Regions from separate parts of the Kitasatospora sp. NPDC059088 genome, predicted to be linked through region 3. Evidence: riboswitches for the same ligand, from Rfam matches in the RefSeq annotation. Region 3 holds a riboswitch; each other region holds the start of a gene.

The links. Region 3 has a riboswitch for cobalamin ahead of ACFWXO_RS19630 (FecCD family ABC transporter permease). Riboswitches for the same ligand answer to the same signal wherever they lie in the genome.
Region 1: another riboswitch for cobalamin. It lies ahead of ACFWXO_RS15790 (prenyltransferase/squalene oxidase repeat-containing protein); the one in region 3 lies ahead of ACFWXO_RS19630 (FecCD family ABC transporter permease).
Region 2: another riboswitch for cobalamin. It lies ahead of ACFWXO_RS37400 (CoA-acylating methylmalonate-semialdehyde dehydrogenase); the one in region 3 lies ahead of ACFWXO_RS19630 (FecCD family ABC transporter permease).

What each region holds. Positions count from the first base shown of each region.
Region 1 is NZ_JBHYGR010000029.1:34,271-41,985, reverse strand. Features, by position in the region: gene ACFWXO_RS15810 (ECF transporter S component) at 1-612, opposite strand, end outside; gene ACFWXO_RS15805 (ABC transporter ATP-binding protein) at 609-2,252, opposite strand; gene ACFWXO_RS15800 (CbiQ family ECF transporter T component) at 2,249-3,469, opposite strand; gene ACFWXO_RS15795 (hypothetical protein) at 3,474-4,562, opposite strand; gene ACFWXO_RS15790 (prenyltransferase/squalene oxidase repeat-containing protein) at 4,559-6,115, opposite strand; cobalamin riboswitch at 6,224-6,368, opposite strand; gene ACFWXO_RS15785 (flagellar hook-length control protein FliK) at 6,528-7,025, opposite strand; gene ACFWXO_RS15780 (peptidase) at 7,055-7,715, opposite strand, start outside.
Region 2 is NZ_JBHYGR010000133.1:719-15,301, reverse strand. Features, by position in the region: gene metE (5-methyltetrahydropteroyltriglutamate--homocysteine S-methyltransferase) at 1-986, shown strand, start outside; gene ACFWXO_RS37440 (hypothetical protein) at 1,083-1,811, opposite strand; gene ACFWXO_RS37435 (hypothetical protein) at 1,823-2,182, opposite strand; gene ACFWXO_RS37430 (glycoside hydrolase domain-containing protein) at 2,179-4,377, opposite strand; gene ACFWXO_RS37425 (3-hydroxybutyryl-CoA dehydrogenase) at 4,668-5,579, opposite strand; gene aceB (malate synthase A) at 5,607-7,217, opposite strand; gene aceA (isocitrate lyase) at 7,368-8,663, opposite strand; gene ACFWXO_RS37410 (short-chain fatty acyl-CoA regulator family protein) at 9,023-10,414, shown strand; gene ACFWXO_RS37405 (hypothetical protein) at 10,561-10,782, shown strand; cobalamin riboswitch at 11,024-11,215, shown strand; gene ACFWXO_RS37400 (CoA-acylating methylmalonate-semialdehyde dehydrogenase) at 11,412-12,911, shown strand; gene ACFWXO_RS37395 (acyl-CoA dehydrogenase family protein) at 12,917-14,062, shown strand; gene ACFWXO_RS37390 (enoyl-CoA hydratase/isomerase family protein) at 14,062-14,583, shown strand, end outside.
Region 3 is NZ_JBHYGR010000040.1:13,631-20,450, forward strand. Features, by position in the region: gene ACFWXO_RS19615 (CGNR zinc finger domain-containing protein) at 1-298, shown strand, start outside; gene sodX (nickel-type superoxide dismutase maturation protease) at 310-753, opposite strand; gene sodN (superoxide dismutase, Ni) at 930-1,325, shown strand; cobalamin riboswitch at 1,425-1,570, shown strand; gene ACFWXO_RS19630 (FecCD family ABC transporter permease) at 1,666-2,718, shown strand; gene ACFWXO_RS19635 (ABC transporter ATP-binding protein) at 2,715-3,515, shown strand; gene ACFWXO_RS19640 (ABC transporter substrate-binding protein) at 3,559-4,554, shown strand; gene ACFWXO_RS19645 (GNAT family N-acetyltransferase) at 4,626-5,102, shown strand; gene ACFWXO_RS19650 (anti-sigma regulatory factor) at 5,240-5,650, shown strand; gene ACFWXO_RS19655 (RNA polymerase sigma factor SigF) at 5,807-6,799, shown strand.

The DNA.
Region 1 (7,715 bases), on a different contig from region 3:
GGTGAAGGGCAGACCGGGGAGGTAGGCGATCGAACTGTTCGGGTCGGTGGAGAACGGCCAGAAGGACAGGTTCAGCAGGAAGCCGAACAGGTAGCCGGAGAAGGCCCCGTACACGGCCAGCACGGGCACCTCCACCCGGCGGCGCCGGGTCTTCGGCAGCAGGCCTGCGAGCATGCCGACGAAGGCGCAGCCGAACATCTGGTAGGGCATCCAGGGGCCGACTCCACCGGTGAGCAGGGCGGAGGCGAACAGCGAGGTGCAGCCGAGGGTGAAGCCGAAGCCGGGGCCGAAGACGCGGCCGGCCAGGACGAGGATGAAGAAGACCGTCTCCACGCCGGCCGTCCCGGCGCCGAGGGGTCGGAGCCCGGCATTGACGGCGGACAGGACGCCGAGCATGGCGAGCGCCTTGGCGTCGATGCCGCCCGCCGAGATCTCGGCGATAACGACGGCGAGGACCAGGACGAGCAGGGCGGCGAAGATCAGCGGCGGGGCGTAGTTGGAGCCGAACTTCCCGGGTGCGACGACGAACGGCCAGGTGAAGGCGACCAGGCCGATGAAGGCGGCCAGGGCGACGACGACGCGGGCCCGGCCGGGGATCCGTACGGCGGTCATCGCGCGGCCTCCGCCGGTTCGAGGGCCTCGGCGACCTGCCGGGGCGTCAGGTAGCCGAGTGGGGCGAGGATCTTGGCGGTCTGCGGGGCGAAGGTGGGCGAGGCGACGATGACCTGGGCGGTCGGCCCGTCGGCGACGATCTCGCCCTCGGCCATCACCACGACGCGGTCGGCGGCGGAGGCGACGAACTCGACGTCGTGGGTGGAGACGACGACCGTACGGCCTTCGGCGGCGAGCGCGTCCACGATGCCGGTGAGCGCCTCCTTGGCGTGGTAGTCGAGCCCCCGGGTGGGTTCGTCCAGCAGCACGACCCTTGGTGCGGCGGACAGTTGGATCGCCAGGACGAGGGCCAGCTTCTGCCCCTCGGAGAGGTCCCGGGGGTGGGTGTCGTCCGGGATCCCGGGGGCCAGGCGGTCCAGGATCTGCCGGGCGGTCGGCCCGTCGGCGCCCTCGGCTTCGGCATCGCTCTGGGCGAGTTCCCGGGCGACCGTCTCCAGGTACAGCAGGTCGGTGGGGGTCTGCGGGACGAGCCCGACCAGCTGCCGGGCCCTGGCCGCGGGCAGGCGCTTGGGGTCCTCGGCCTTCCCGCCCCCGGCACCGGTGACCTTCACGCTGCCGCCCTGGCGGGGCCCGGAGCCCTGGAGGGCCCACAGCAGCGAGGACTTGCCGGAGCCGTTGCGGCCCATCAGCGCCGTGACCTCGCCCGCGCGCAGGTCCAGCCGGACGTCCCGGACGGCGGCCACCGGCCCGTACCGGACCACCACGCCCTTCGCCTCCAGCACCGGTTCCCCCGCCGCCGCTGCCCGGCGCGGCGGGGGAACCGGTACGTCCGTGAGCCGCTCCCGCAGCGGTGCGGCGGCGCGGCGGGCGTCCCGGACGGACAGCGGCAGCGGCCGCCATCCGGCCAGGCGGCCGAGGTCGACGACGGGCGGCGCGATCGTGGTGTCCCGGAAGACCTCGGCGGGCGGACCGTGCACGACCGTCCCGTCCCCCGGCAGGTAGGCGACGCGGTCGGCGTACTGGACGACGCGCTCCAAGCGGTGCTCGGCCAGCAGGACGGTCACCCCGAGGTCGTGGACCAGCCGGGTGATCGCGGCCAGCACCTCCTCGGCCGCCGTCGGGTCGAGCGCGGAGGTCGGCTCGTCCAGGACCAGCACGCGGGGGTGCGCGGTGAGGACTGATCCGATGGCGACGCGCTGCTGCTGGCCGCCGGAGAGCTCGTGCAGGGCGCGGTGGCGCAGCTCGGCCAGGCCGAGCAGGTCCAGGGTCTCCTCGACCCGCTTGCGCATGACGTCCGGGGGGATCGCCAACTGCTCCATGACGTAGGCGAGTTCCTCCTCCACCGTGTCGGTGGTGAAGCCGGCCGACGGGTCCTGTCCCACGACGCCGACCACGTCGGCGAGTTCTCTCGGCGGGTGGTGGGCGGTGTCCCGGCCGTCCACGGTGACCCGGCCTCGCAGGGTGCCGCCGGTGAAGTGCGGCACGAGGCCGTTGACGGCGCCGAGCAGGGTGGACTTGCCCGCCCCGGTACGGCCGACCACCAGGCAGAGCTCGCCCTCCGGGATGTGCAGGTCGACGTCGCGCAGGACGGGCGTGGTCTCGCCGTCGTACACCACACCGACCCGGTCGAATCGGATCACGTGCTCACCTCGGAGGTCGTGCGGTCGGTGCGGGTCCGTACGGGCGGCTTCGGTGCGGCCGGTGCGGTCCGTTCGGGCGTGCGGCCGGGCGGCGGCGAGACGATCCCGGCCGCGCCCGCCAGGAGCAGGGCGAGCACCGGGACGAGCGGCAGCGTCGGCCAGGTCAGCGGGTAGAGGGAGGGGTTGAGGTCGGTGGCGTCGTAGCCGACGGTGGCGGACAGCAGCACGGCGGCGGCCACTCCGCAACCGGCCACGCCCCACTCGGCGGCCCGCCAGCGGTCCGGCCGGTAGGTGGTGCGCCGCACCCGGCGCCCGCCGAGCAGCAGACCCGCCACGCAGAGCACGGCACCCGCGAGGAAGGCGGGCAGGCCGAGCGCGGCCGGGGCCGTCCCGTCCAGCAGTCCGTACACCCCGGCGCACAGGCCGCACATGCCGAGCAGCATCAGCACCCCGGTGAGCCGGCGGGAGCGGCGCGAGGCGGTGCCGGAACGCCCGTAGCCGCGCGAGTCCATCGCGGCCGCGAGGCCCAGCGAACGCTCCAGCGCGTCCTCCAGGACCGGCACCACGATGCTGTGCAGGGCGCGGACGCCCTTGCGCCCCCCCGCACGCAACCTCCGTGCCCGGGCGACCCGTTGGACGCTCTGCACCAGCTGGGGCGCGACGCTGAGCGCCACCGTCACGGCGACGCCGAGCTCGTACAGGGCCCCGGGCAGGACGCGCAGGGACCGCTTGGGGTTGGCGAGGGTGTTCGCGGCGCCGATGCAGCAGATCAGACAGGCCAGCCGCAGCCCGTCGAAGGCCGCCGAGAGCGTGGCCTCCAGCGAGACCGGGCCGCCGATCCGGATCCCCGCGTACCAGTCGGGGGTGGGGATGTGCGGCAGGGAGAAGAGCAGGTGGTCGTGCGGGGTGATACCGGTGGCGAAGACGCATCGGAAGACCACCCGGATCGCCACCACCGTCAGCGCCAGCCACAGGTAGTAGCTGAACCCGCGGGCCCACGGGGCCTCGCTGCGGCGGGCGGTGACCACGTAGCCGAGCACGGCGAGGACGAGCAGGAGCAGCAAGGGGTTGGTGGTGCGGCTGGCCGCGGTCGCCAGGGCGAGCGCCCAGGCCCACCAGGCCAGCGGGTGGAGGTTGCGCGGGGCGCGCCGGCCCCCGGCGCCCCGCCCGGGGCTGCGCTGCGGGGAGCCGAGGCCGCAGGTGTCTTGCGCGCTCACCGGATCACTCGGCCCGTCGGCGGCGACGGCGTGCGGCCACCACCGTGGCCACGCCCAGCGCCACGACGAGGACCGCCCCGAGCGCAGCGGGCACCATCGAACCGGAGTCGTGCGGGGCGTCGGCCACCGGGTTGGCGTCCACCACCCCGCCGGGCACGGCGGGCGCGGACGTCGCCCCGGCCGCGGCCACGGCCGTCTGCGGTGTCGGCCCGTCACTCGGGGTCTCGGTCGGCGGGGCGGTGGAGACTTCGGCCGGTACCGGCGTGGGATCGGGCGCTCCCGGCGGGGTGATGCCGTCCGCAGGAGTGGCCGCGGTACCCGTTCCCGGGGTCGCGGCGGGCGCCGGCGGACGGGTTCCGCCGGGCCGGGGTGCGGCCGGGGCCGGGGCACCCCCGGTCGAGCCGGAGCCGCCGCCACGCGTCGTACCGCTGCCGCCCGTCGTGCCCGATCCGCCCGTCGTACCGGAACCGCTCGCCGCTCCGCCGGAGCCGCCCGTCGTGCCCTGGCCCGGGTCGGCCGGCTGCCCGCCGGAACTGGGGTTGTGGGCCCGGACGCTGTCCGGCGAGAAGGTCGGACGCCCCTCGGTGCCCTCCACGTTGGTGCCGCCGTAGATCCACAGGTCGACGCTGCCGGGCTTCGGCTGGTAGAGCATCGCCCCGAGCTGGCTGTAGGACCACTCGTTCTGGCCCGGATCGGCGTGCCAGTACGACCAGTACGCGGTGGCCGGAGGTGTCAGGACGCACTTCTCCTGGTCCGGGGTCGGGAACTGCTTGCCGCCCTGGTAACCGCTGTAGCCGATCCGGCAGATGAAGGCCGGGCCGTCGTGGCCGGTGCCGGTGGTCTTCCAACCCCCTTGGTTCAGCAGGGTGTAGCCGGTGGTGGGCGTGGAGCCGCAGGAGCGCAGCAGCGGGCCGCCCCACTTGCTCAGGTCCACGGCGAGGACGACCCCGGAGGTCGGGGTGCACTGCTCCATCGGCAACGGCGCAGCGGCAGCCGGGACCACGCCCACGGCGAGGCCGCCGAATGCCAGCGCCGAGGTCAGTGCCGCCGCCCCGGACAGCCGGGCGAGCCGCTGCCCGAGTCCCCGGCTCACCGGTGACGCCCCGGGGCGGCCGTCCGGCGGCGACGGGCGACGATGACGGCAGCGGCACCGAGCGCGGTCAGCGCACCGGCGGCCGCCGTCAGCGCCAGTGCCTGGGTTCCGGTGCTCGCGAGGTGATCCGAACCGGTCTGCACCGGGACGCCTCCGGCCGCCTCGGCACCGCCATCCGTCGGGGCGTCGACGCCACCGGACGACGGCGCGCCGGTGGTCGGGCCGGGCCCGGTCGTGGTGGGCGAACCCGTCGGGGTCCCGGTGGACGTGGTCGTCGGGGTGGAGGTGCCGGTCGGGGTGGGCGTACCGGACGGAGTGGTGGAGGGAGTACCCGTCGGGGTGACCGTACTCGTCGGGGTCGGCGTGCCGGACGGCGTGGTGGACGGCGTCCCGGTCGGCGTCGGCGAGCCGCCGAGGTCGCGGGACAGCGTGCCGAAGGAGATGCCGGTGGCGCCGCCGAGCACCTGCGTGGACGCCCGGACGTCCGACCCCCGCTGCCCGGTGGAGGCGACGTTGAACCCGCCGTCACCGTTCTGCTGCCCGGCGAGGAAGTCGAGTGCCTTGGCGATCTGTCCGCCGTAGGCGGCCTTGCGCAGCGTCATCCCCTGGACGGCCAGCGCGGCCGAGTTGGTGGAGTTGCCGGCCGCGCCGGGGAAGCCGCCGTCGGGCAACTGCCGTGCGGCGAGCCAGCCGAGGCCCTTGTCGACCGCCTGGGCGGCCTCGTCCCCGGGGACGAGGGCGAGGGCCATGACGGCCATGGCCGTGCTGTCCACATCCGAGTCACCGGCGGCCGGAATCAGACTCGGCCAGGACCCGTCCGGGTGCTGGAGGCTCCTCAGGTAGCCGATCGCGGGAGCGGCACCGGTCGACTCTCCGGCCCGGAGCTGGGCCATGACGGCGAGCGCCTGGGAGAAGACCGAGGTGGCGTAGGTGTAGTTGCCCGGGGCGTCGCAGCCCGTGCCCGCGTCGGCCTTGGTGCACACCATCGCGGCGAGGGCGGCGATCAGGTCGTGGCCGCCGAAGTTCCGCGGGTTGCGGCCGACCGCCTCGGCGAGCAGCGCCTCCTTGCCGATGGACCCGCCGCCGGCGTACTCGGTGCCGATGGCGGTCCAGTCGTTGACGGTGCGCGCGCTCGCGTCCTTGCCCTGCTGGTCCAGGAAGTCGACGATCCTGCGCAGCGCGGCGTCGTCCGTACCGGTCGCGGCGAGGGCGTAGGCCCCGTCGATGGTCAGGCCGAAGTCGGCGAAGGCCGGGAACCCCTCGTAGTAGTGACCGTCCGTCAGGCGGGACGGGTCGGTGAGGTAGGCACTCCCCTTGGCGGCGTCCGGCTTCCTCCCGGCAGGCGGGGTCGGTGTGGCGGTGGGGCCGTCCGCGTCGTGCCGGGCGGTGGTGAGGTCGGCACCGGTCAGGGCCGGGATCGTCGGCCGGGCTGCCGCGCTCTCGGGGTGCCCCAGCAGGACCGTACCGCAGGCGGCGACCGCGACGGCACCGGCGACCACCAGCGAGGCGAGGTCCCGGTTTCTGTGACGTGTACGACTGCTGCTGACCCTCACGACGACTCCCTGGTCGGTCGACACGGGAGAAACGGCGCAGCCGACGGCCGCCCACGGGGAACACGGGACCGTCGAGACCACGTCGTAGTCCGCGACGACGCAAGTGCTGTGTGAACACACCCCCGGTCCAGGCATTCCGGCTCACCCACCCTCAGGTGGGTCCACGGTTGCGGGTCAGCGCCGGAGTTGGACCGGCTTCCCCTGAATGCCGAGGGCAAAAAATCGGTTCATCAGACCACGTTGACCGAAGCAGAGTCAATGAGGCGTCAGCGGTGGCCGAGCGGGAGGACCCGGGTGCGGCACCGGGGCTGACGCGCAGCGGTGGGGGGGTCACCGGTGCCCCGGCCCCTCCCGGGAGAGGAGCCGGGCACCGGTCGGCGTCCGCGGTTCAGGACGCGGTTCAGGACGCGGTTCAGGGCGCGGTGATGCCCGGCTGGGCACCGGCGCCGAAGGACCAGCCCTCGACGTCGCCGGGTGCCGGGTTGTAGCTGCCCGCGCCCAGGTTGCTGTACGACCAGGGGCCGCCGTGCTGGGCGTGCCAGTACGACCAGTAGGCGCTGCCGGTCGGGTTGGTGCAGGTCGTCGGCAGGGCGTTGATCGTGCAGACGAAGCCCGGGAAGCGCGGGTGGAAGGAGTACGAGAAACCGGCCCCGGTCAGCGCGGCCAGGCCGCTGGCCGGGTCGCCGGGCGCACAGCCGGTCTGGACGCCGCCGCCGACGGCGGTGAAGTCGACCACGACGGTGACCCCGGTGGTGCCGGTGCAGGCGTCCGCCCGCGCCTGCGGGGCCTGGACGGCGGAGACGCCGAGCAGGCCGGCCGTGAGGGCCGCCGCAGCGGCGATCGACCCGAGCGTACGGCGGGCCGGGCGGGCACGGCGGGCCGGGCGGACCGCGGTGAAGGTGTCGGTCATCGGTGAAATCCTCCTGGAGTCAGGCTCGTTCAGCGCACGGCCGTGGGCGTGGCCGTGTCCCTGGCCGTGTCCGTGGCCGGGCAGGCGAGGGTCGGGGCGCCGGGGCGTGCACCGGCGGCGGACAGCGTGGCCAGCGGGGTGCCCGCGAGGCCGAGGACGGCCTGTGCCGTGGCCCGGGCGCCGTTGCCCGCGTTGAAACCGCTCGCGTCGTAGGCGACGGCGCCGCGGACCGCCTGGTCGGCGGAGCAGTCCTGCTGGAACTTGACCAGCCGGCTCCAGCCCTTGAACCCGGCGGCCAGGCGCCCGCCGGAGAACAGCGCCTGGGTGGCCAGGCCGGTGGTGTTGGCGTTGGAGGCGGTCGCCCCGGCGGCCGCGAACCCGCCGTCGCCGTTCTGGTGGGCGGTGAGCCAGCCGAGTCCCGTGTTCGCCTTGGCGGCGCGACCGGTGGCGGCGAGGGCCTGGACGGCGAGCGCGGTGGCGTCGGGGTCGCTGGTGCAGGCGGCCTGGCCGAAGGAGACCGGGAAGCCGCCGTCCGCGCACTGGCTGTTCGCCAGGAAGTCGACGGCCGCCGCCGGGGCGTCACCGGGCGTGCGGTGCAGGGCGATCAGGGCGAGGGACTGGCCGAAGGCGTTGCTGTAGTCGCCCCACTGGGAGCGGTCGGAGAAGCGGCCTCCGGCGGTCTGCAGCGAG
Region 2 (14,583 bases), on a different contig from region 3:
CCACCATCGGCTCCTTCCCGCAGACCACCGAACTGCGCGTCGCCCGGGCCGACCTGACCGCCGGGCGGATCGACGCCGCCGCGTACCGGGAGCGGATGGAGGCGGAGGTCCGCGAGGTGGTCGCCTACCAGGAGAAGGCCGGCCTGGACGTCCTGGTGCACGGCGAGCCCGAGCGCAACGACATGGTCCAGTACTTCGCCGAGCAGCTCACCGGCTACCTGGCCACCCGGCACGGCTGGGTGCAGTCCTACGGCACCCGCTACGTCCGGCCGCCGGTCCTGGCCGGGGACATCTCCCGCCCGCAGCCGATGACCGTCGACTGGTTCCGCTACGCCCAGGACCTGACCGACCGCCCGGTCAAGGGCATGCTGACCGGCCCGGTCACCATGCTCGCCTGGTCCTTCGTCCGCGACGACCAGCCGCTCGCCGAGACCGCCCGGCAGGTGGCCCTCGCCCTGCGCGACGAGGTCGCCGACCTGGAGGCCGCGGGCGCCGCCGTCGTCCAGGTCGACGAACCGGCCCTGCGCGAGACCCTGCCGCTGCGCGCCGCCGGCCGCCCGGCCTACCTGGACTGGGCCACCGAGGCCTTCCGGCTGGCCACCTCGGGCGTGCGCGCCGACACCCAGGTGCACACCCACATGTGCTACGCCGAGTTCGGCGCGATCATGACCGCGATCGACGAACTCGACGCCGACGTGATCTCCCTGGAGGCGACCCGTTCGCACATGGAGGTCGCCGGGGAACTGGCCTCCGCCGGGTACCCGCGCGAGGTCGGCCCGGGTGTCTGGGACATCCACTCCCCGCGGGTGCCGAGCACCGAGGAGGCCGTCGAGCTGCTGCGGGCCGGACTGGCGGCGATCCCCGCCGAGCGGCTCTGGGTCAACCCCGACTGCGGCCTCAAGACCCGCGGCTGGCCCGAGACCCGCGCCTCGCTGGAAAGCCTGGTCGCCGCCGCCCGCCGCCTGCGGGCCGAACTCGCGGGCTGATCGGGCGGGTTGATCAGATGGGCTGATCAGGCGGGCCGATCGGACGGGTTCGGGGGCGGGCGCGGCACGGCTGCCGGGCCCGCCCCCGTGGGGTGGTCAGCCCGCGCGCTGGGTGCGGGCCAAGGTGCTCGCCTCGGTGCGGCGGTCCGGGGAGGCCACGTCCACCGGGGTGCCGGCGCCCGAGCCGGGGCGTTCGGCCCAGCCGCGCAGGCGGTCGGCGAGCCGGTTCACCCGGCGGTCCTGCGGGCCGAGGGCGAGGTAGAACAGCGACTCGTCCACCTCGTCGTCGTCCCCGCCCCAGCGCACCACGCCCTGGCAGTCGGCGAGGATGTCGCGCAGCACCAGTTCCTGGTGGGCGAAGAGGCCGCCCTTGGCCGAGGCGCCGGGGCGGATGCGGACGGCGGTGCCGGAGGCGAGGTTCGACTCCGGCAGTGCCGTCCGCAGCCCGCCGATCTCCTGCCAGCCGAGCAGGTCGCCGTCGGGGAGTTCCTCCACCTCGTAGTGGAAGCGCCGGATCAGGTGGACGAGGATCTCCTCGACGTCGCCGATCCGGAGGTCGACCGAGAGCCCGGTGCCGGCGACCTGGCGGGTCCAGACGGTGGAGACGTGGTTGGCCTCCTTCTCGATCGTCCAGCCGTTGGCGCTGGTGGGGAGCTTCCGTTCGGGGAGCCCGGGAGCCTGCGGCGGGGTGGTGCCCGGGGCGGCCGAGGCCGTGCCCGGGAGCAGGGCGGCCGTGGCCGCGGCCGCGCCGAGGACGGCGGCGCCCCGGACGGCGGTCCGTCGGGTGACGGTGCGCCGGGTGACGGTGGTCTGCACGTTTTCCAACTCTCTTTCTCCTACAGGACGACGATGAGCACGAAGGTGGGCACCAGGGTCAGCAGGACGCTGGTCGGCCAGTACACCGCGCGGCGGCCGTGCGGGGCGGTGCGGCGCCGCAGGGCGCGGTTGGCGAACCACCACAGGACGGCGGAGCCGAGCACCAGGGGGCCGGGCAGCAGCAGCCACGGCAGGACACCGTCGTTCTCCGTCGGCTCACGGCTGGTCCAACCGAGCGCGGCGAGCGGCCAGTTGGCGGCGAAGTAGTAGAGCAGCCAGACCGGGACGATGCCGGGCACCCCCAGCAGGAGGTTCACGACGGCGGCGGTGGGGGAGTAGTCCCGGGGCCGTTCGGCGTCCGCCGGGGCAGCGGAGCTCACTTGGTGCGGGAGAGCAGGTTGTAGCCCTCCAGGACGTTGTACAGGCCGATCAGCTCGCGGCCGTACTGCTGGGCGTCCTCGCCGAGGCCGTTGTACCGGGCGAGCAGGGCCTGGGTGTCGGCCGGGCCGGTGGTCAGGTCGGGGCGGGCGATCTTGAGCTGGTGGGCGTTGTAGACCGTCAGGTAGGCGACCGAGCGGATGTTGTAGGCCGGGTCCTGGAGCTTGTCCCAGACCTCCCGCAGGTTGGGCTCGGCCAGCGGGGAGCCGTTGATCAGGCCTTCCTTGAGGCAGTAGTTGCGGGCGGCGATGGCGACCCGGGCGAAGATCTGGCCCCAGCCCGTGCTGCAGTCCTCCAGGATCCCGTTGCGGACGCCGGCGTCGGAGACCGCGTCGAGCGGGTTCAGCTTGCGCAGCTCCCACAGGACGGGGGCCTGGATCAGGGCCTTGCGCAGCTTCAACTCGCGGGCCAGCGCGGTGAACAGCCAGTCCGCGCTGAGCACCAGGTCGTACGCCTTGGTGGTGGAGACCCCGCCGAGGGTGACCCAGTCGGAGTCCGTCCAGCCGGAGCCGCCGGTCTCCGGGACGCCGATCGAGGTGAGGTACTTCTGCACGTCGCGCAGCATCGGGTCGCGGTAGGCGGTCTTGTCCAGGTCCACGTCGAGCCCGGCGACGCTGGGCAGGCCCGGGTCGAAGTCGCCCTGGCCGGTGTCCCGGCCGGAGGCGATGTTGTTGTCGATCTCGATGGCGCCCGCGCCCGAGCCGACGGTGATGGTGGCGATCTGGTCGAAGGCCCAGTTGGTCGGCATCGGGTAGCCGAGGTTGCCGGAGAAGCCGCTGGACATGTCGGAGACGAAGCTGGTCTCCGCGTAGCCCGCGTCGGCGACCCGCTGGCAGACGTTGCGCGGGCCGTAGATCCCCACCCGGTACGGGGAGTTCTCGCTGATGGTGTGGTGGACGCCCCGGAAGTGCGGGACGATCTTGGCGGTGACCTCGCCGTCCATCGCGTCGTAGTCGACGGCGAAGTAGATGGTGGTGCCGGGCTTGAAGCCGTGGAAGCGCGCCCACTCGACCGCGCGGAAGGCGTCGTTGTTGCCCTGCTCGTAGCCGAAGTAGTCCGCCGACCGGCTCCAGGTCTGGTAGATCGGGAAGCAGCGCAGGCCGTACTGCTTGATGGTGGCCAGCTCGCCCGGCTGGATCTGCTTCTCCGGCAGGCTGGTGGTCGAGGCGTTGGAGAGGTACCGGCCGATGTACTGGTAGCCGGCGTCCTTGAGCGCCTGGGCGCGGGCCGGGGTGATCTTGGTGACGCCGTCGCAGGCCGTGCCCCGGCGGCTCTGGTCGCCGTAGGAGACCAGCAGCGAGGCCCAGGTCTGGAAGTCGCCCGCGCCGGTGACCGGCAGCTTCACGAAGGACTGGAAGGCCTCCACGCCGCTCTTCACGGTGGCGGTGAAGTCGCCGAGCGGGACGTCCCGCTTGTTGAGGATCATCGCCGCGGTGAACAGCGTCGGCCAGGTGCCGGTGGCGCCGACCGTGAGGGTGCGGCCCTTCAACCCCGCCTGGGTGCCGGGGCCGAAGGCGCCGTTCGCGGTGCCGTCGGCCATGCCCAGCTCGTACTGGATCGCCAGCAGCATGGACTTGGCGACGTCCCGGGAGTGGTGCCCGTCGCAGGGGATGACGAAGAAGTCCTTGCGGTTGACGTAGCGGCCGTTCAGCCACCGCTGGATGGCCCGGACGCCGTCCGTGCCGCCGTTGACGGTGACGTAGGCGTCCATGGTGAGCAGGCCCTTGACCACCTTGGGTTCGAGGGCGCTGCCCGGGAACACCGACTCCAGGCCCATGTGGGTCTTGAGCCTGCCGACCGCGGCCTTCACCCGGTCGTTGTACTTCCCGTCGATCTCGCCGCCGTCGTAGCCCTTGCAGTACAGGGCGGCCTGGAGGATACGGCAGAAGTTCGCGGACGGGACGGTCGACTCGTCGAGCCTCGGGTACTTGGCCTGGAGGGTCGAGAGGGTGGTCGGGCCGAAGGAGTTCGACAGCGCGGTGATGCCCATCTCGTACTGGAGCGCGCGGGTCAGCGCGTACATGGTCGGCCAGCCGGTGCGGCCGTCCTCCTCCAGCTTCGAGATGCCGAGCATGGCACCGCTGTTGTAGGTCGTGTTGATGAACTTCTGAGCCAGACGAACCATCTCGTCAGCCATGAGCTGTCTCCCGTGTTCCGGTGGAGCGCCGCCACCCCTCTCCGGGGCACGGGGGAGACCGCGGGGCGGCCGGGCGCGAGCAGGGCGGCACCTCCGCCACCGTGGCGGTCCGGTGGAACGAGGCCGGCGGTGATGCCCCCCCTGGAAACGGCCGCGGTCCCCCCGTTGCGGCACGAGGAGGAACTTTACCAGGGCTTTGGGGAGAATTGACCTGCTGTTTGGTTCTGCTCGGCTCGGCCTGGTTCGGCCCGGCGCGGCCCGGTGCTCTTCTCGGGCCCGGTGATCCGGGGTCAGGACGTCCGGTGGGGGTGGAAGCCGTGGCCGCTCTTGCGACCGAGGAGGCCGGCCTCGACCATCCGGGAGAGCAGTGGCGGCGGGGCGTAGAGGGGCTCCTTGTACTCGTCGTACAGGGAGCGGGCGATGGCCTCGACGGTGTCCAGGCCGATCAGGTCGGCGAGGGCGAGCGGGCCCATCGGGTGGGCGCAGCCGTGGACCATGCCGGCGTCGATGTCCTCCGGGGTGGCGTGGCCGGCCTCGGCCATCCGGATCGCGGACAGCAGGTAGGGCACCAGCAGGGCGTTGACGACGAAGCCGGCCCGGTCGCGCGAGTGGATGACGTGCTTGCCGAGGGCGTCCCGGGCGAAGGCCTCGACCCGGCGCAGGGCGGTGCGGTCGGTGTGCAGCGAGGAGACGAGTTCGACCAGCGGCATCACCGGCGCCGGGTTGAAGAAGTGCAGGCCGAGGACGTGCGAGGCGCGGCCGGTGGCGATGCCGAGGCGGGTGACCGGGATGGACGAGGTGTTGGTGGCGAGGATCGCCCCGTCGTCGACGAGGACCTTGTCGAGGGTGGTGAGCACCTCGGTCTTGGCGTGCTCGTCCTCGACGACGGCCTCGACGACGAGCTGGCGGTCCGCCAGCGCCGCCGGGTCGTCGGCGAACAGCAGGTGCGCCCAGGAGGACTCGCGCTCGGCCGGGTCGATCCGGCCGCGGTCGACGGCGCGGTGCAGGGAGCGGTCGATGCGGCCGCGGGCGGCCCGGAGCGCGGCCCGGTCCTTCTCGCAGACGACGGTGTCCAGGCCGGCGCGGGCGAAGACCTCGGCGATGCCCGCGCCCATCTTTCCGGCGCCGACGACGGCGACGCGGCGGATCTCGTTCGTTCGGGTCTCGTCCGTCGGGAGCTCGGTCGTTCGGATGTCGTTCATGGTGCGGTGCCTCCGTGGTGGTGTGGCTCAGGCCGTGGCGCGCACGCGGACCAGGTGGCGGGCGTAGGCCTCGGTGGTGAGGAAGGCGGGCAGTTCGTCGCCGAGGGAGGTCTCGGTGAGGACCCGTACGGCGGCGTCGAGGAGCTCGGGGTCGACGCCCTCGGCGAGGAGGGCGGCGCGCTCGCGGTCGATCAGCCGGCGCACCAGGTCCGGGGTGGCGAGCGAGCCGCCGGTGAGCCGGGTGCAGTGGTGCTGCCACTGCCAGATCTGGCAGCGGGCGATCTCGGCGGTGGCGACGTCCTCCATCAGGCCGAACACGGCGACGGCGCCGGCGCCGCCGAGCCAGGCGGTGAGGTAGCGCAGGGCGACGGCGACGTTGGCGCGCAGCCCCTGGTCGGTGGGCAGGCCGGCGGACAGCCGGTGCACGCCCAGCAGGTCGTCGGCGGTGACCTCGACGTCCGCGCGGGTGCGGTCGAGCTGGTGCGGGAACGCGCCGAGGACGGCGTCGAAGGCGGTGCGGCAGGTGTCCACCAGGCCGGGGTGGGCGACCCAGGAGCCGTCGAAGCCGTCCCCGGCCTCCCGCTCCTTGTCGGCCCGCACCTTGGTCAGGGCGACGGCGTTGGCGGCCGGGTCGCGCTGGGGGATCGCGGCGGCCATCCCGCCGATGGCGTGGGCGCCGCGCCGGTGGCAGGTGCGCACGAGGAGGTCGGTGTAGGCGCGCAGGAAGGGCTGGGTCATGGTGAGGGTGGCGCGGTCCGGCAGGACGTAACGCGGGCCGTGCTGGGCGAAGTTCTTGATCAGGCTGAACAGGTAGTCCCAGCGGCCCGCGTTCAACCCGGCGGCGTGGTCGCGCAGTTCGTAGAGGATCTCGTCCATCTCGAAGGCGGCGGTGATGGTCTCGATCAGCACGGTGGCGCGGACCGTCCCGTACGGGATGCCCAACTCGGCCTGGGCGGCGGTGAAGACGTCGTTCCACAGCCGGGCTTCGAGGTGGTTCTCCAGCTTGGGCAGGTAGAAGTACGGGCCGCTGCCGCGTTCGATCTGGCGCCGGCCGCAGTGGAAGAGGTAGAGGCCGAAGTCGACCAGGGCGCCGACGGCCGGGCGGCCGTCGATCAGCAAGTGGGCCTCGTCCAGGTGCCAGCCGCGCGGGCGGACCACGATGGTGGCCGGGTCGGTCCCGACGGAGTAGTGCTTGCCGTCCGGGGTGGTCTCCTCGATCCGGCGCTCGATCGCGTCGGCCAGGTTCAGCTGGCCGGTCACCAGGTTGTGCCAGGTGGGGGAGGTGGCGTCCTCGAAGTCCGCGAGCCACACCTTCGCGCCGGAGTTGAGGGCGTTGACGGCCATCCGGCGCTCGGGCGGGCCGGTGATCTCCACCCGGCGGTCGGTGAGGCCGGGGCCGGCGCCGGCCACCCGCCAGCTGGCGTCCGCGCGGACGGCGGCGGTCTCGGGGCGGAAGTCCAGGGTGTCGCCGGACGCCAACTCGGCGGCGCGGCGCGCGCGTTCGGCGAGCAGCTCGGTGCGGCGGGCGGCGAACCCGTCGTGCAGCCGGGCGAGGAAGGCGAGGGCCTCGGGGGTGAGGACCTCCTCGAAGCGGTCCTCGGGCTCTCCGAGGACCTCGACGCGACGGGACTGGCTCATCCGGTTCTCCAGGGAAGCAGGCGGGGGCGGGTCGGGCGGGTCGGGCGGGTGGGCGGCACGGAGCTCCCTCGCTCCGCCGTACGGGCCGCCGGGGTGGCACGCTCCGGTGGGTGGACGACCGAACCCACCGGGCGGGCGGGGACCGGAGGATCAGTGGAACTGCTCGGCCTCGGTGGAGCCGCTCAGCGCCAGGGTCTCGGCGTCGGGGTTGAGCGCGGTGGAGACCTGGTCGAAGTAGCCGGTGCCGACCTCGCGCTGGTGCTTCACGGCCGTGTAGCCGTCCGGCACTGCCGCGAACTCGGCCTCCTGGAGGTCGACGTAGGCCGTCATGCCGTGCTCGGCGTAGCCGCGGGCCAGCTGGAACATCGAGTGGTTGAGGGCGTGGAAGCCGGCCAGCGTGATGAACTGGAAGCGGTAGCCCATCGCGCCCAACTCCCGCTGGAACTTGGCGATCCGGTCGTCGTCCAGGGCGGCCTTCCAGTTGAAGGAGGGCGAGCAGTTGTAGGCCAGCATCTTGTCCGGGTACTCGGCCTTGAGCGCCTCGGCGAACTCCCGGGCCTGGGCGAGGTCCGGGGTGCCGGTCTCCACCCAGATGAGGTCCGCGTACGGGGCGAAGGCCAGGCCGCGGGAGATCACCGGCGCCATGCCGGGCTCGACCCGGTAGAAGCCCTCGGCGGTGCGCTCGCCGGTGCAGAAGCGGGCGTCGCGCTCGTCCACGTCGGTGGTGAGCAGGTTGGCGGCCAGCGCGTCGGTGCGGGCGACGACCAGGGTCGGCACGTCGGCGATGTCGGCGGCCAAGCGGGCCGCGTTGAGGGTGCGGACGTGCTGGGCGGTGGGGACGAGCACCTTGCCGCCGAGGTGGCCGCACTTCTTCTCGGAGGCCAGCTGGTCCTCGTAGTGGATGCCCGCGGCGCCGGCCGCGATCATGGCCTTGGTGAGCTCGAAGGCGTTCAGCGGGCCGCCGAAGCCCGCCTCGGCGTCGGCGACGATCGGCACCAGCCAGTCCGGGCCGCCGTCGGTGCCCTCGGCGGCGTCGATCCCGTCGGCGCGCAGCAGCGCGTTGTTGATCCGACGCACCACCTGGGGGACGGAGTTGGCGGGGTAGAGGCTCTGGTCGGGGTAGGTCTGGCCGGCCTGGTTGGCGTCGGCCGCGACCTGCCAGCCGGACAGGTAGATCGCCTGGAGCCCGGCCTTGACCATCTGGACGGCCTGACCACCGGTCAGCGCGCCCAGGGCGTGCACGTAGTCCTGCTCGTGGAGCTGCTTCCACAGGCGCTCGGCGCCGCGCCGGGCCAGGGTGTGCTCCTCGCGCACCGTACCGGACAGCCGGACGACGTCCGCCGCGCCGTACGTGCGCTCGATGCCGGCCCAGCGGGGGTCGGACGCCCACCGGGCGGCCAGCTCCGCCGCCTGCTGCTCCTGCTGCTGCCGAACCGACTGGGTCATGGTGATCGACTCCCGGGGATGCTCTGCGAAGGACGTTGCGAAGGATGTGAGCGACCTCTCACGACGTGGCGAGAGGGCGGCCGGGTGGCGCCGGGCAGCGGTGGAACACCGCGGGACGTGGTCACCCGGACGACAGGTCAGGGCAGTTGACCTGCCCGTTCGCCACCGTTCTGGGCGCCTCCCGGCCGCAGCACCGACTCTGGCAGCCGACGCGGCCGCCGTCACCGGTGGAGCCGTGCCAAGTTCCGCGAAGCCCGCCCGGCGAATCCGCGAAGCTTGCGAAGGCTTGCCCGGAGGCGTTGCGGCTAGGCTGCGCCGCACCGGCCCGACCCGACGGCCGGACACGGAGGTGCGGGGCGATGGGGAAGGCCTTCGCCGGGGCCAGGCTGCGCCGGCTCCGGGAGGAACGCGGACTGAGCCAGGCCGCCACGGCGCGGATGATCGACCTCTCGCCCAGCTACCTCAACCAGCTGGAGCACGACGCCCGCCCGCTGACCGTCCCCGTCCTGCTGCGGCTCACCGAGGCGTTCGGCGTGGAGGCCGGGTACTTCGCCCCGCCGGACAGCGCCCGGCTCGCCGCCGAACTGCGCGACGGCCTCGGCGAGGAGCTCGCGGCCGGCCGGATCACCCCCGGTGACCTCGACGAGGTCGCCACCCGACTGCCCGCCGTGGCACGGCTGTTGACCGACCTCGGGCGCGGCCGTCGCACCCTGGCCGAGCAGCTCGCCGTCCTCGCGGGGGACCGGGGCCCGGCCGCCGACACCCGGACCCCGCACGAGGAGGTCCGCGAGTTCTTCTACCGCCGGCAGAACTACGTCCATGAACTCGACACCGCCGCCGAGGAGTTGGCGGGCGAGATCCGGCTGCGGCGCGGCGGGGTGCGGGCGGTGCTGGCCGAACGGCTGGCCGACGTACACGGCGTACGGCTCGCCTCCGGCGGGGAGCAGCTGCACCGGTACGAGCCGCGGACCCGGACCCTGCGGCTGTCGGACCGGCTGCGCCCCGGCCAGCAGGCCTTCCGGCTGGCCACCCAGCTCGGCTACCTGGAACACGACGCGCTGCTCTCCGAACTCGCCGCCCAGGACAGCCCCGAAGGCTCGGCCGCGCACTCGCTCACCCGGATCGGCCTGGCCAACTACTTCGCCGCTGCCCTCGTCCTGCCCTACGCCGCCTTCCACGCCGAGGCCGAGTCCGCCCGCTACGACATCGAGCACCTCGCCGACCACTTCGGCGTCGGCTACGAGACGGTCTGCCACCGCCTCAGCACCCTCCAGCGCCCCGGCCTGCGCGGGGTGCCGTTCTCCTTCGTCCGGGTCGACCGGGCCGGGAACGTCTCCAAGCGGCAGTCCGCCACGCCCTTCCACTTCTCCCGCACCGGTGGCACCTGCCCGCTGTGGAACGTCTACGACGCCTTCGCCGCCCCGGGCCGGGTCCACGTCCAGGTCGCCGCCATGCCGGACGGGCGCCGCTACCTGTGGACGGCCCGCGCCGTCACCCGCTCGCCCGGCGGCTGGGGCCGACCCGGCAAGACCTTCGCCATCGGCCTCGGCTGCGAACTCCGCCACGCGTCCCGCCTCGTCTACTCCGCAGGCCTCCACCTGACCGACGAGGCCGCCGCCACCCCGATCGGCCTGGGCTGCAAGGTCTGCGAACGCCCGGCCTGCGCCCAGCGCTCGGCCCCGGCGATCGGCCGCCCGCTGGCCGTCGACGAGCACACCAGCACCTTCGTCCCGTACCCGGCGTCCTCCTGAGCGGTGCCGCACGGGGCGAGGCAGCCCCCGGAGGGCCGTCGGACGAGTACAACCACCCTTCCTGCCATCGGGTTTGGTGACATTGGGCGGCGGGCATCGCCAGCCCGGAAGCCCCGTGCACCACGGGCGGAAGTGAGGTGGGACGGATGGCCGGCGACGAGACGCCACAGCCCTTCGCGACGTTCTGCGGCAACTGCAACTGCGGTTGCCCCCAGGTGTTCCTGGACCGGGAGGCCCCGGTGGACCGGCGGGTGAGGATCACCGACGACTTCGGTCAGCAGATCCGGATGAGCGAGGACCAGTTCCGCGACCTGGTGCGCCAGGCCAAGGAGGGACTGCTGGACCTCTCCGCGGCTTCGGCCGGCTGAACGCGATCGAACGGCGCCCGGGGGCGGCGGTCCGATGACCCGCCGCCGGTCCGGCGAAGGGCCGTGGTCGCGGCCCGGGACTCGCCGATCGGTGTCGGGGACACGGACACCTCGCTCTACAGGAACGCGTGGTCGACCTCGCGCTCTGGCTCGACCGCCACCGGCCCGTCCTGGCCCTGTGACCCGTCGTGCCCCTGTGACCGCTCGGGCCCGCGCCGCGCGGCGGTGGGTCTGGACTTGCTAGGACGTCCAACTATATGGTCGACGGCAGGTCCGCGGTGTCAGGGAAGCCGGTGTGAGTCCGGCACGGTCCCGCCACTGTGACCGGGGAGTTCGTCCTCGCAGATGACGGCCACTGGCAGCCAGCCGGGAAGGCCAGGGGGCGGGCGTGGATCCGGGAGTCAGGATACCGGCCGCGGATGATCCGTGTTTTCCACGAGGATGGAGACGACACGCATGACTCCGGGCCGCTGTTCCCGCTCCGCTGCCGTGCTGCCGACCGTCGGGGCCCATCGCTCCTGACGGTTCGTCACTTTACGCCTGCCGCGACGGCGTACGACCGTACGTCCGATGCCGCGGCGTGCTCTCTCCATTCCTCCTCTCCCCACCCGTGACGAGAGAAGGAACCGATGGTCCGCGAACTGACCCACTTCATCGGCGGCAAGCGCGTCGCCGGGACGTCCGGCCGCTACGGCGACGTCTTCGACCCCAACACCGGCCGGGTGCAGGCCCGGGTGCCGCTGGCCGACCGGGCCGAGGTCGAGGCGGTGATCGCCGACGCCGCCCAGGCCCAGCCCGGGTGGGCGGCCTGGAACCCGCAGCGGCGGGCGCGGGTGCTGCTGCGCTTCCTGCAACTGGTCGAGCAGGAGAAGGAGGAGCTGGCCCGGCTGCTCTCCGCCGAGCACGGCAAGACCGTGGCCGACGCCCACGGCGACCTCCAACGCGGCCTGGAGGTGGTGGAGTTCGCCGCCGGGATCCCGCACCTGTTGAAGGGCGAGTTCACCGACAACGCCGGCACCGGCATCGACGTCTACTCGATGCGCCAGCCGCTCGGCGTGGTCGCCGGCATCACGCCGTTCAACTTCCCGGCGATGATCCCGCTGTGGAAGGCCGCACCCGCGCTGGCCTGCGGCAACTCCTTCGTTCTCAAGCCCTCCGAGCGGGACCCGTCGGTGCCGCTTCGGCTCGCCGAGCTGTTCCTGGAGGCCGGGCTGCCGCCGGGCGTGCTCAACGTGGTCAACGGCGGCAAGGAGGCGGTGGACACCCTGCTGGAGGACGAGCGGGTGCAGGCCGTCGGCTTCGTCGGCTCCACCCCGATCGCCCAGTACGTCTACGCGACGGCCGCCGCCCACGGGAAGCGGGCGCAGTGCTTCGGCGGCGCGAAGAACCACATGATCGTGATGCCGGACGCCGACCTCGACCAGGCCGCCGACGCGCTGATCGGCGCCGGCTACGGCTCGGCGGGGGAGCGCTGCATGGCGATCTCGGTGGCCGTCCCGGTGGGGGAGGAGACCGCGGACGCGCTGGTGGCCAAGCTGGTCGAGCGGATCGCCGCGCTCAAGGTCGGCCGCTCGGACGACCCGGCTGCCGACTTCGGCCCGCTGGTCGGCGCCGACGCGCTGGAGCGGGTCCGCGGGTACCTCGACCTCGGGGCCCGGGAGGGCGCCGAACTCGTCGTCGACGGGCGGGACTTCCGCCTTGAGGGCCACGAGGGCGGCTACTTCCTCGGCGCCTCGCTGTTCGACCGGGTGACCCCGGACATGCGGATCCACCGCGAGGAGATCTTCGGCCCGGTGCTCACCGTGGTCCGCGCCGCCGACTACGAGGAGGCGCTGCGGCTGCCCAGCGAGCACGAGTTCGGCAACGGCGTGGCCATCTACACCCGGGACGGCGACACCGCCCGGGACTTCGCCCGCCGGGTGGACACCGGCATGGTCGGCGTCAACGTGCCGATCCCGGTGCCGATCGCCTACCACACCTTCGGCGGCTGGAAGCGCTCCGCCTTCGGCGACCTCAACCAGCACGGTCCGGACTCGATCCGCTTCTACACCCGCACCCGCACCGTCACCTCGCGCTGGCCCTCCGGGGTCAAGGAGGGCGCGAGCTTCACCATGCCGACGATGGGGTGAACGCCGTGCACACCAGTGAACTGACGGAGGACCAGGCCGCGATCGCCGAGGCCGTCGGAGCCTTCGCCGCCGAGTACCTGGCCCCGCACGCGGTCGAGTGGGACCAGGCCAAGCACTTCCCGGTGGACGTGCTGCGCAAGGCCGCCGACCTCGGCCTCGCCGGGGTCTACGTCCGGGAGGACGTCGGCGGCTCCCAACTCTCCCGGCTGGATGGCGTGGTGGTCTTCGAAGCACTGGCGGGCGGCTGCCCGTCCGTCGCCGCCTACCTGTCCATCCACAACATGGTCGGCTGGATGGTCGACCGCTACGGCAGCGAGGACCAGCGCCACCGCTGGCTGCCCGCACTCTGCACCGCCGAGGACCTGGGCAGCTACTGCCTCACCGAACCCGGCGCCGGCTCCGACGCCGCCGCGCTCGCCACCCGGGCGGTGCGCGACGGCGACCACTGGGTGCTGGACGGCGTCAAGCAGTTCATCTCCGGCGCGGGCGCGGCCCGGGTGTACGTGGTGATGGCGCGCACCGGCGGCCCGGGCGCCTCCGGGGTGTCCGCCTTCGTGGTGGAGCGGGACGACCCGGGGCTCTCCTTCGGCCCCGACGAGCGGAAGATGGGCTGGAACGCCCAGCCCACCCGCCAGGTCGTCCTGGACGGCGTCCGGCTGCCCGCCGACCGCCTGCTCGGCGGCGAGGGCGAGGGCTTCCGGATCGCCATGGCCGGCCTGAACGGCGGCCGGCTCGGCATCGCCGCCTGCTCGCTCGGCGGCGCCCAGAGCGCCCTGGAGCGCACCACCGCCCACCTCGCCGACCGGGAGGCCTTCGGCGCCCGGCTGCTGCACGCCCAGGCGCTGCAGTTCCGGCTCGCCGACATGGCCACCGAGCTGGAGGCCGCCCGGGCGCTGCTCTGGCGGGCCGCCGCGGCCCTGGACCGGGGCGACCGGCGGGCACCGCAGCTGTGCGCGATGGCCAAGCGGCACGCCACCGACACCGGCTTCGAGGTGGCCAACCAGGCGCTCCAACTCCACGGCGGCTACGGCTACCTGGCCGAGTACGGCATCGAGAAGATCGTCCGCGACCTGCGGGTGCACCAGATCCTGGAAGGGACCAACGAGATCATGCGCGTCATCGTCGCCCGCGGCCTGATCGGAGCCGCCTGATGAGTGCCGAGGAGGTCCTGGTCCACCGCGAGGGCCGCGCCGGGCTGATCGTCCTCAACCGCCCCAAGGCGCTCAACGCCCTCACCCACGGCATGGTCCGGCGCATCGCGCGCGCCCTGGACGACTGGGAGCACGACCCGGCCGTGGCCACCGTGGTGATCACCGGCGCCGGGGAGCGCGGGCTCTGCGCGGGCGGCGACATCGTGGCCATCCACCGTGCCGCCACCGGCGGGGACCCGGGCGCCGCCGAGGAGTTCTGGCGCGACGAGTACCACCTCAACGTCCGGATCGCCCGCTACCCCAAGCCCTACGTGGCCGTGATGGACGGCATCGTGATGGGCGGCGGAGTCGGCGTCTCCGCCCACGGCAGCGTCCGGATCGTCACCGAACGCACCCGGATCGCCCTGCCGGAGACCGGGATCGGCTTCGTCCCCGACGTCGGCGGCACCTACCTGCTCGCCCTCGCCCCCGGCGAACTCGGCACCCACCTGGCCCTGACGGCCGGCTCCGTCGGCGCCGCG
Region 3 (6,820 bases):
CTACCTGGACGACGCCGGCCGGCCGCGCTGGCACCTGCACCTGGCCGACAACTCGCCCACCGCCACCGCGCACTTCAGCGCCGTCGCCTGCATGGGCCTGGCCGTGCACCTCACCGAACTGGGCGCCGACCGGCTCGGCATCTGCCAGGCCGCGCCGTGCCGCAACGCCTACCTGGACACCTCGACCAACCGCTCCCGCCGCTACTGCTCCGACCGCTGCGCGACCCGCGCCAACGTCGCCGCGTACCGGGCCCGCAAGCGGCTGGAGGCCGAGGCCGCGCTGGGCACCGGGCAGTAGCCGGCCGGGGCTCAGAGCTCGTCGACGAAGACCCCGAACCGCCGGGCCAGGCCCGGCACCCGGGCCAGCCGGGGGCCGAGCAGCAGCCGCTCCAGCCCGCGGCCCGGCGCCAGCCAGGCGGGGCTCGGCCGCAGCCGCAGCAGCACCCGGCCGAGCACCAGCTCGTCCGGGACCGGGCCGTAGCTGCGGCTGTCGCTGTCCACCGGACGGTTGTCGGACAGCAGCCACCAGCCCTTCGGGCGGCGCTCGGCGGCCCGCTTCACCACCAGCAGGTCCTGCTGGAACGGGTGCCGGAACAGCACCACCGCGCCGGGCCGGATCGGCGCCCCGTAGCGGACCAGCAGCCGGTCGCCCTCGCGCAGGGTCGGGACCATCGACGGGCCCGTCACGTCGACCAGCCCGAACGGCACCGCGCCGCCCTGCCCGCCGCCCTGCGGCTCCGCGCTCCGCGCCATGGCTCCTCCTCCCGGACCGACCGCCCCAGTCTGCCGTACGGACCGTCATCCGTTCGATGTCCGGATTACCCCGGTTCCGGGTCCGTCTTTCGCCCTAGGCCCACCGCCCGGCCGCGAAACCCGGAGGCCGGAAGGGTAATCTCGGGCGCGGGAAGACGATCTAAGGAAGGACTCCCATGTTCTCTCGTCTGTTTGCACCGCGTGCCACTGCTCACGCCCACTGCGACCTGCCGTGCGGTGTCTACGACCCCGCCCAGGCCAAGCTGGAGGCCGAGTCGGTCAAGGCCACCCAGGAGAAGTACCAGGCCAACGAGGACCCGCACTTCCGCGCCCGCGCCATCATCATCAAGGAGCAGCGCGCCGAGGCCGTCAAGCACCACATCTCGGTGCTGTGGAGCGACTACTTCAAGGCCCCGCACTTCGAGAAGTACCCGCAGCTGCACCAGCTGATCAACGACACCCTGAAGGCCGCCTCGGCCGCCAAGGCGTCCACCGACCCGGCCACCGGCCAGGCCCTGCTGGACCTGATCGCCGAGGTCGACAAGATCTTCTGGGAGACCAAGCAGGCCTGAGCCTGACGCGTCGCCACCCGGCCGCCCCCGTCCGCACCGTCGGACGGGGGCGGTCGTGCGTTCCCGTGCCCCCGCCCCGGGAACGGACCCCGGTAAGGGTTGCCTACCCTGAGTGGCTGTTATGCTGCCAGGGCGTCCGAGGGGGAAGTCCGGTGAGAATCCGGCGCTGACCCGCAACGGTGAGCACGGCCCGCGGTCCCGGGGCCGGGCCAGCCCGATCGCCCCCGGCCGCTGAACTCCCGACAACTCGCCGTGGACTGCGAGGGGAAGGCGCCCGGGCCCGGCCCCGGCCGGCGCCCGCCCCGGCACACCCGCGGCCCGAGGCAAGGCGCGCCCGCCCGTGAGTGACCCCGTCCGCCGAATACCGACCCTCCCGCTCGCCCTCGGCCTCGCCGCCGCCCTGCTGCTCTCCCTGGTCTGCGGCGTCGCGCTCGGCGCCTCCGGAATCGAACTCCCGTACGTCCTGCGACTGTTGGGCGCCGGGCTGACCGGCGGACGGCTGGACGCGAGCGACGCGGCGGCGTACGCGATCGTCTGGGAGCTGCGGCTGCCGCGCACCCTGCTGGCCGCCGTGGTCGGCGGCGGGCTCGCCGCCACCGGGGTCGCCGTCCAGGCCCTGGTGCGCAACGCCCTCGCCGACCCCTTCGTCCTGGGCATCTCCTCCGGCGCCGCCGTCGGCGCCAACGCCGTCCTGCTGCTCGGCGCCTTCGCCTCGCTCGGGGTGTGGGCGATCTCGGTCTCCGCGTTCGGCTCCGCGCTGCTCGCCATGGTGCTGGTCTACCTCGCCGCCCGCACCGCGTACGGGCTCACCCCGCTGCGGCTGGTGCTCACCGGCACCGCGCTCTCCTACGGCTTCTCCGCCCTGACCACCCTGATGGTCTTCTCCGCCGACCACGCCGAGGCCGCCCGGGACGCCATGATGTGGCTGCTCGGCAGCCTCGGCGGCGCCACCTGGGGCTCGGTGCCGATCGCGGCCGCCACCGTCCTGGCCGGACTCGCCTATCTGGCCTGCGCCGCCGGACGGTTGGACGCGCTCGCGATGGGCGACGAGACCTCCGCCTCGCTCGGCGTCGACCCGGACCGGCTGCGCCGGGAACTGTTCGTGGTCACCGCCGCCGTCACCGGCACCGTGGTCGCCGTCAGCGGGGCGATCGGCTTCGTCGGACTGCTGATGCCGCACCTGGCCCGGATGCTGGTCGGCGCCGGGCACCGCCGGGTGCTGGTGATCGCGCCGCTCGCCGGGGCGCTGCTGCTGGTCTGGGTGGACATCGCCTCCCGCACCCTGCTGGCGCCCGCCGAACTGCCCGTCGGGGTGTTCACCGCGGTGCTCGGGGTGCCCGCCTTCCTGCTGATGATGCGCCGCCGCGGCCAGGCCTTCGGAGGCCGGCGATGACGGGCCCGACCCCTTCGACCGGCGCGGAGGACCTGCGCGTCGACGGCGTCTCGGTGGAACTGGCCGGCGCCCGGCTGGTCCACGAGGTGAGCCTGACGGCCGCCGCCGGGCAGGTGATCGGACTGATCGGCCCGAACGGCAGCGGCAAGTCGACCCTGCTGCGCTGCGTCTACCGGGTGCTGCGCCCGGCCGGCGGGACCGTCCGGCTGGCCGGCGACGACCTGCACGCGCTCACCGCCCGCGACACCGCCCGCCGGGTGGCCGCGCTGACCCAGGAGCACCCCGCCGAGTTCGAGTTCACGGTGGCCGAGGTGGTCGCCATGGGCCGGCTGCCGCACCGGCGCGGCCTCGCCGCCGGCCCGACCGCCGGGGACCGGGAGCGCTGCGCCGCCGCGCTGCGCCGGGTCCGGGCCGACCACCTCGCCGAACGCGCCTTCCCGAGCCTGTCCGGCGGCGAGAAGCAGCGGGTGCTGATCGCCCGCGCCCTCGTCCAGGAACCGCGCCTGCTGGTGCTGGACGAGCCCACCAACCACCTCGACATCGCCCACCAGTTGGAGGTGCTGGCGCTCGCCCGCGAGGCCGGGCCGACGGTGCTCACCGCCCTGCACGACCTCAACCTGGCGGCGGGCCACTGCGACCGGCTGTACGTGCTGGAGGCCGGCCGGATCGTCGCCGCCGGCGAGCCCCACGAGGTGCTCCGCCCCGAACTGCTGGCCGAGGTGTTCGGCGTCCGGGCCACCCCCGTCCGCCACCCCGGGACCGGCGCCCTCCAGCTGCTGTTCGACCGTCTCGCCTGACCCCCGCGAATCCCCGGGACCGTTCCGATCCGAAGGAACCCGTATGCGCACCAAGGCCGTTGCCGCCACCGCCCTACTCACCCTCGGGCTGACCGCCTGCGGCGCCGAGATCGCCCCCCGCCCCGGCGCCGCCACCGCCTCCGGCCACTACCCGGTGACCGTGACGAACTGCGGCGAGCGGCTCACCTTCGCGCAGAAGCCCGCCCGGGTGGTGACCAACGACGTCAACATCACCGAACTGATGCTCTCCCTCGGCCTCGCCGACCGGATGGTCGGCTACGTGATGCCCGACGACAAGGGGCAGGTCGACAAGGTGGCCTGGAAGGACGGCTACCGGCAGACCAGCTGGCTCTCCAAGAAGGTGCTCACCAAGGAGATCGCCCTGGACGCCAAGGCCGACCTGGTGTTCGCCGGCTGGCACTACGGCTTCGACGAGGGCAGCGGGGTCACCCCGCAGGCGTTCAAGGCGCTCGGCGTGGACTCCTACGTGCTCAGCGAGTCCTGCCGCAGCGGCAAGGGCTCCGAGCGCGGGGTGATGGACCCGCTGGAGGCGCTCTACACCGACCTGGCCAACCTGGGCGCGATCTTCGACGTCGAGGACCGCGCCGACAAGCTGATCGCCGAGTCCAGGGCCACCATCGCCGCCGTGCCGCAGCCGGAGCGCCGCCCGTCCGTCTTCCTGTACGACAGCGGGCAGGACAAGCCGTACACCGCCGGGAAGTTCGCCGCCGCGAACGAGATCATCGCGAAGGCCGGCGGGACCAACGTCATGGGCGACCTCGCGGACACCTGGGTCACCGCCGGCTGGGAGAGCGTGGTGCAGCGCGACCCCGAGGTGATCGTGATCAACAACTACGCGACCCCGGGCGCCGAGGAGAAGCGGACGTTCCTCAAGTCCTTCCCGCCGCTGGCGAACGTCGCCGCGATCAGGAACGACCGGATCTTCGTCATGGACTACGTCGACCTGGTCGAGAGTCCGCGCAACCCGGCCGCGATCAGCACCCTGGCCGGGTTCCTGCGCACCGTCCCGGCCCGCTGACCGGCGCGACCGACGATCGGACCCCGCTCCGGCCCTGGGCCCGGGCGGGGCCCGCGCAGTAGGCTCGCGGCATGATCCGCACCGCCGTCGTCACCGACGTTCCCGTCGTCCTGGCCATGATCCGTGAGCTCGCGGAGTACGAGAAGGCCCCCCAGGAGGCGGTGGCCACGGAGGAGCAGCTGCGCGAGGCGCTGTTCGGCGCCGCCCCGGCGCTGTTCGGCCTGATCGCGGAGGACCCGGCCACCGGCGAACCGGTCGGCTTCGCGCTCTGGTTCCTCAACTTCTCGACCTGGCGCGGCACCCACGGGATCTACCTGGAGGACCTCTACGTCCGCCCGCAGGCCCGCGGCGGCGGCCACGGCAAGGCGCTCCTGCTGGAGCTGGCGAGGATCGCCGTCGAGCGCGGCTACGCCCGGGTCGAATGGTCGGTGCTGGACTGGAACCAGCCCTCGATCGACTTCTACCGCTCGCTCGGCGCGGTGCCGATGAACGGGTGGACGGTCTACCGGCTCACCGATGAGGCACTCACGGCCGCCGGGAAGCGTTGAACCCACGCACGGAGTAGGGGCAAAGCCCCTGCCACCCTGCGTCGCAATGCCTTACCATGAGTAACTCCCGCACCGGGTGCGGAGGACGCCCCCTCGGGGGTACCAAGCAAGCACAGCGCGTCACCCAGGAGGCAAGGGTGTCCCAGATCGACAGCGATCTCGGAGTTCAGGACTTCGTGGAGGTCCGGCTGCCCGCGGCAGGGGCCTACCTCTCCGTGCTGCGAACAGCGACGGCCGGGCTTGCCGCCCGGCTGGACTTCACCCTCGACGAGATCGAGGACCTGCGGATCGCGGTGGACGAGGCCTGCGCCATCCTGCTCCAGCAGGCGGTGCCCGGCTCCGTCCTGTCCTGCGAGTTCCGGCTGGTCGGCGACTCGCTCAAGGTGACGGTCTCCGCTCCGACCACGGACGGCAAGGCGCCCGAACGCGACACCTTCGCGTGGACGGTGCTCTCCGCGCTGGCCGGCGAGGTGGACTCCTCGGTCGCCGAGGACAACACCGTGACGATCAGCCTGCACAAGAAGCGCGGCGGGTCCGCCGCCCACTGACCGGGCACCGAGCAGCAGCACCCTGCAAGGGCCGTCCGCCGCACCCCACCCGGGGCCGGTGGGCGGCTCCCGGTACCGCCCACCGGCGGTACGACCAACGAGACGATGCCGGGGCCGACGGCCCCGGTGCTCCCGGAACGGAACGGGGGAATGGCCGTGAGTGATCTGGACCGTACCGGCCTCGCGACGGCGGGACCTGCCGTACCGACCCAGGCGAGCGTTTCCGGCCTCGCCGCCAACGACGAAGCGCACCCGAAGGACGCCCACCGGATGAGCCACCCGACCGAGCCGACGTCTGAGCCGACGCCCGCCTCCACTCCCCCGCCGGAACCGGCGGCGGAGGGCGCGGACCTGCACGGCGCCGTGCCCGCCCAGGGCTCGCACCGCACCGGCGCACCGGACCGGGAGGCCGCCCGCGCGCTGTTCGTCCGGCTGGCCGCGCTGCCCGAGGGCTCCCCGGAGCGCGTGGAGCTGCGCAACCAGCTGGTCCGGATGCACATCCCGCTGGTCGAACACCTGGCCCGGCGGTTCCGCAACCGGGGTGAGCCGCTGGACGACCTGACCCAGGTCGCCACCATCGGACTGATCAAGTCGGTGGACCGCTTCGACCACGAGCGCGGGGTCGAGTTCTCCACCTACGCGACGCCGACCATCGTCGGCGAGATCAAGCGGCACTTCCGCGACAAGGGGTGGGCGGTGCGCGTCCCGCGCCGCCTCCAGGAGCTGCGGCTGTCGCTCACCACGGCGACCAGCGAGCTCTCCCAGCGGCACGGCCGCTCCCCCACGGTGCACGAGCTGGCCGAGCACCTGGGCATCTCCGAGGAGGACGTGCTGGAGGGCCTGGAGTCCGCCAACGCGTACTCCACGCTGTCCCTGGACGTCCCGGACAGCGACGACGAGTCGCCGGCCGTGGCGGACACCCTGGGCGCCACCGACGAGGCACTGGAGGGCGTCGAGTACCGCGAGTCGCTCAAGCCCCTGCTGGCCCAACTGCCGCCCCGGGAGCAGAAGATCCTGGTGCTGCGGTTCTTCCGGAACATGACCCAGTCGCAGATCGCCGCCGAGGTGGGGATCTCCCAGATGCACGTGTCCCGCCTGCTGGCCCGGACCTTGGCCCAGCTGCGGGAGAAGCTCCTCGTCGAGGAGTAGCAGGACCGGCACGAACGGACG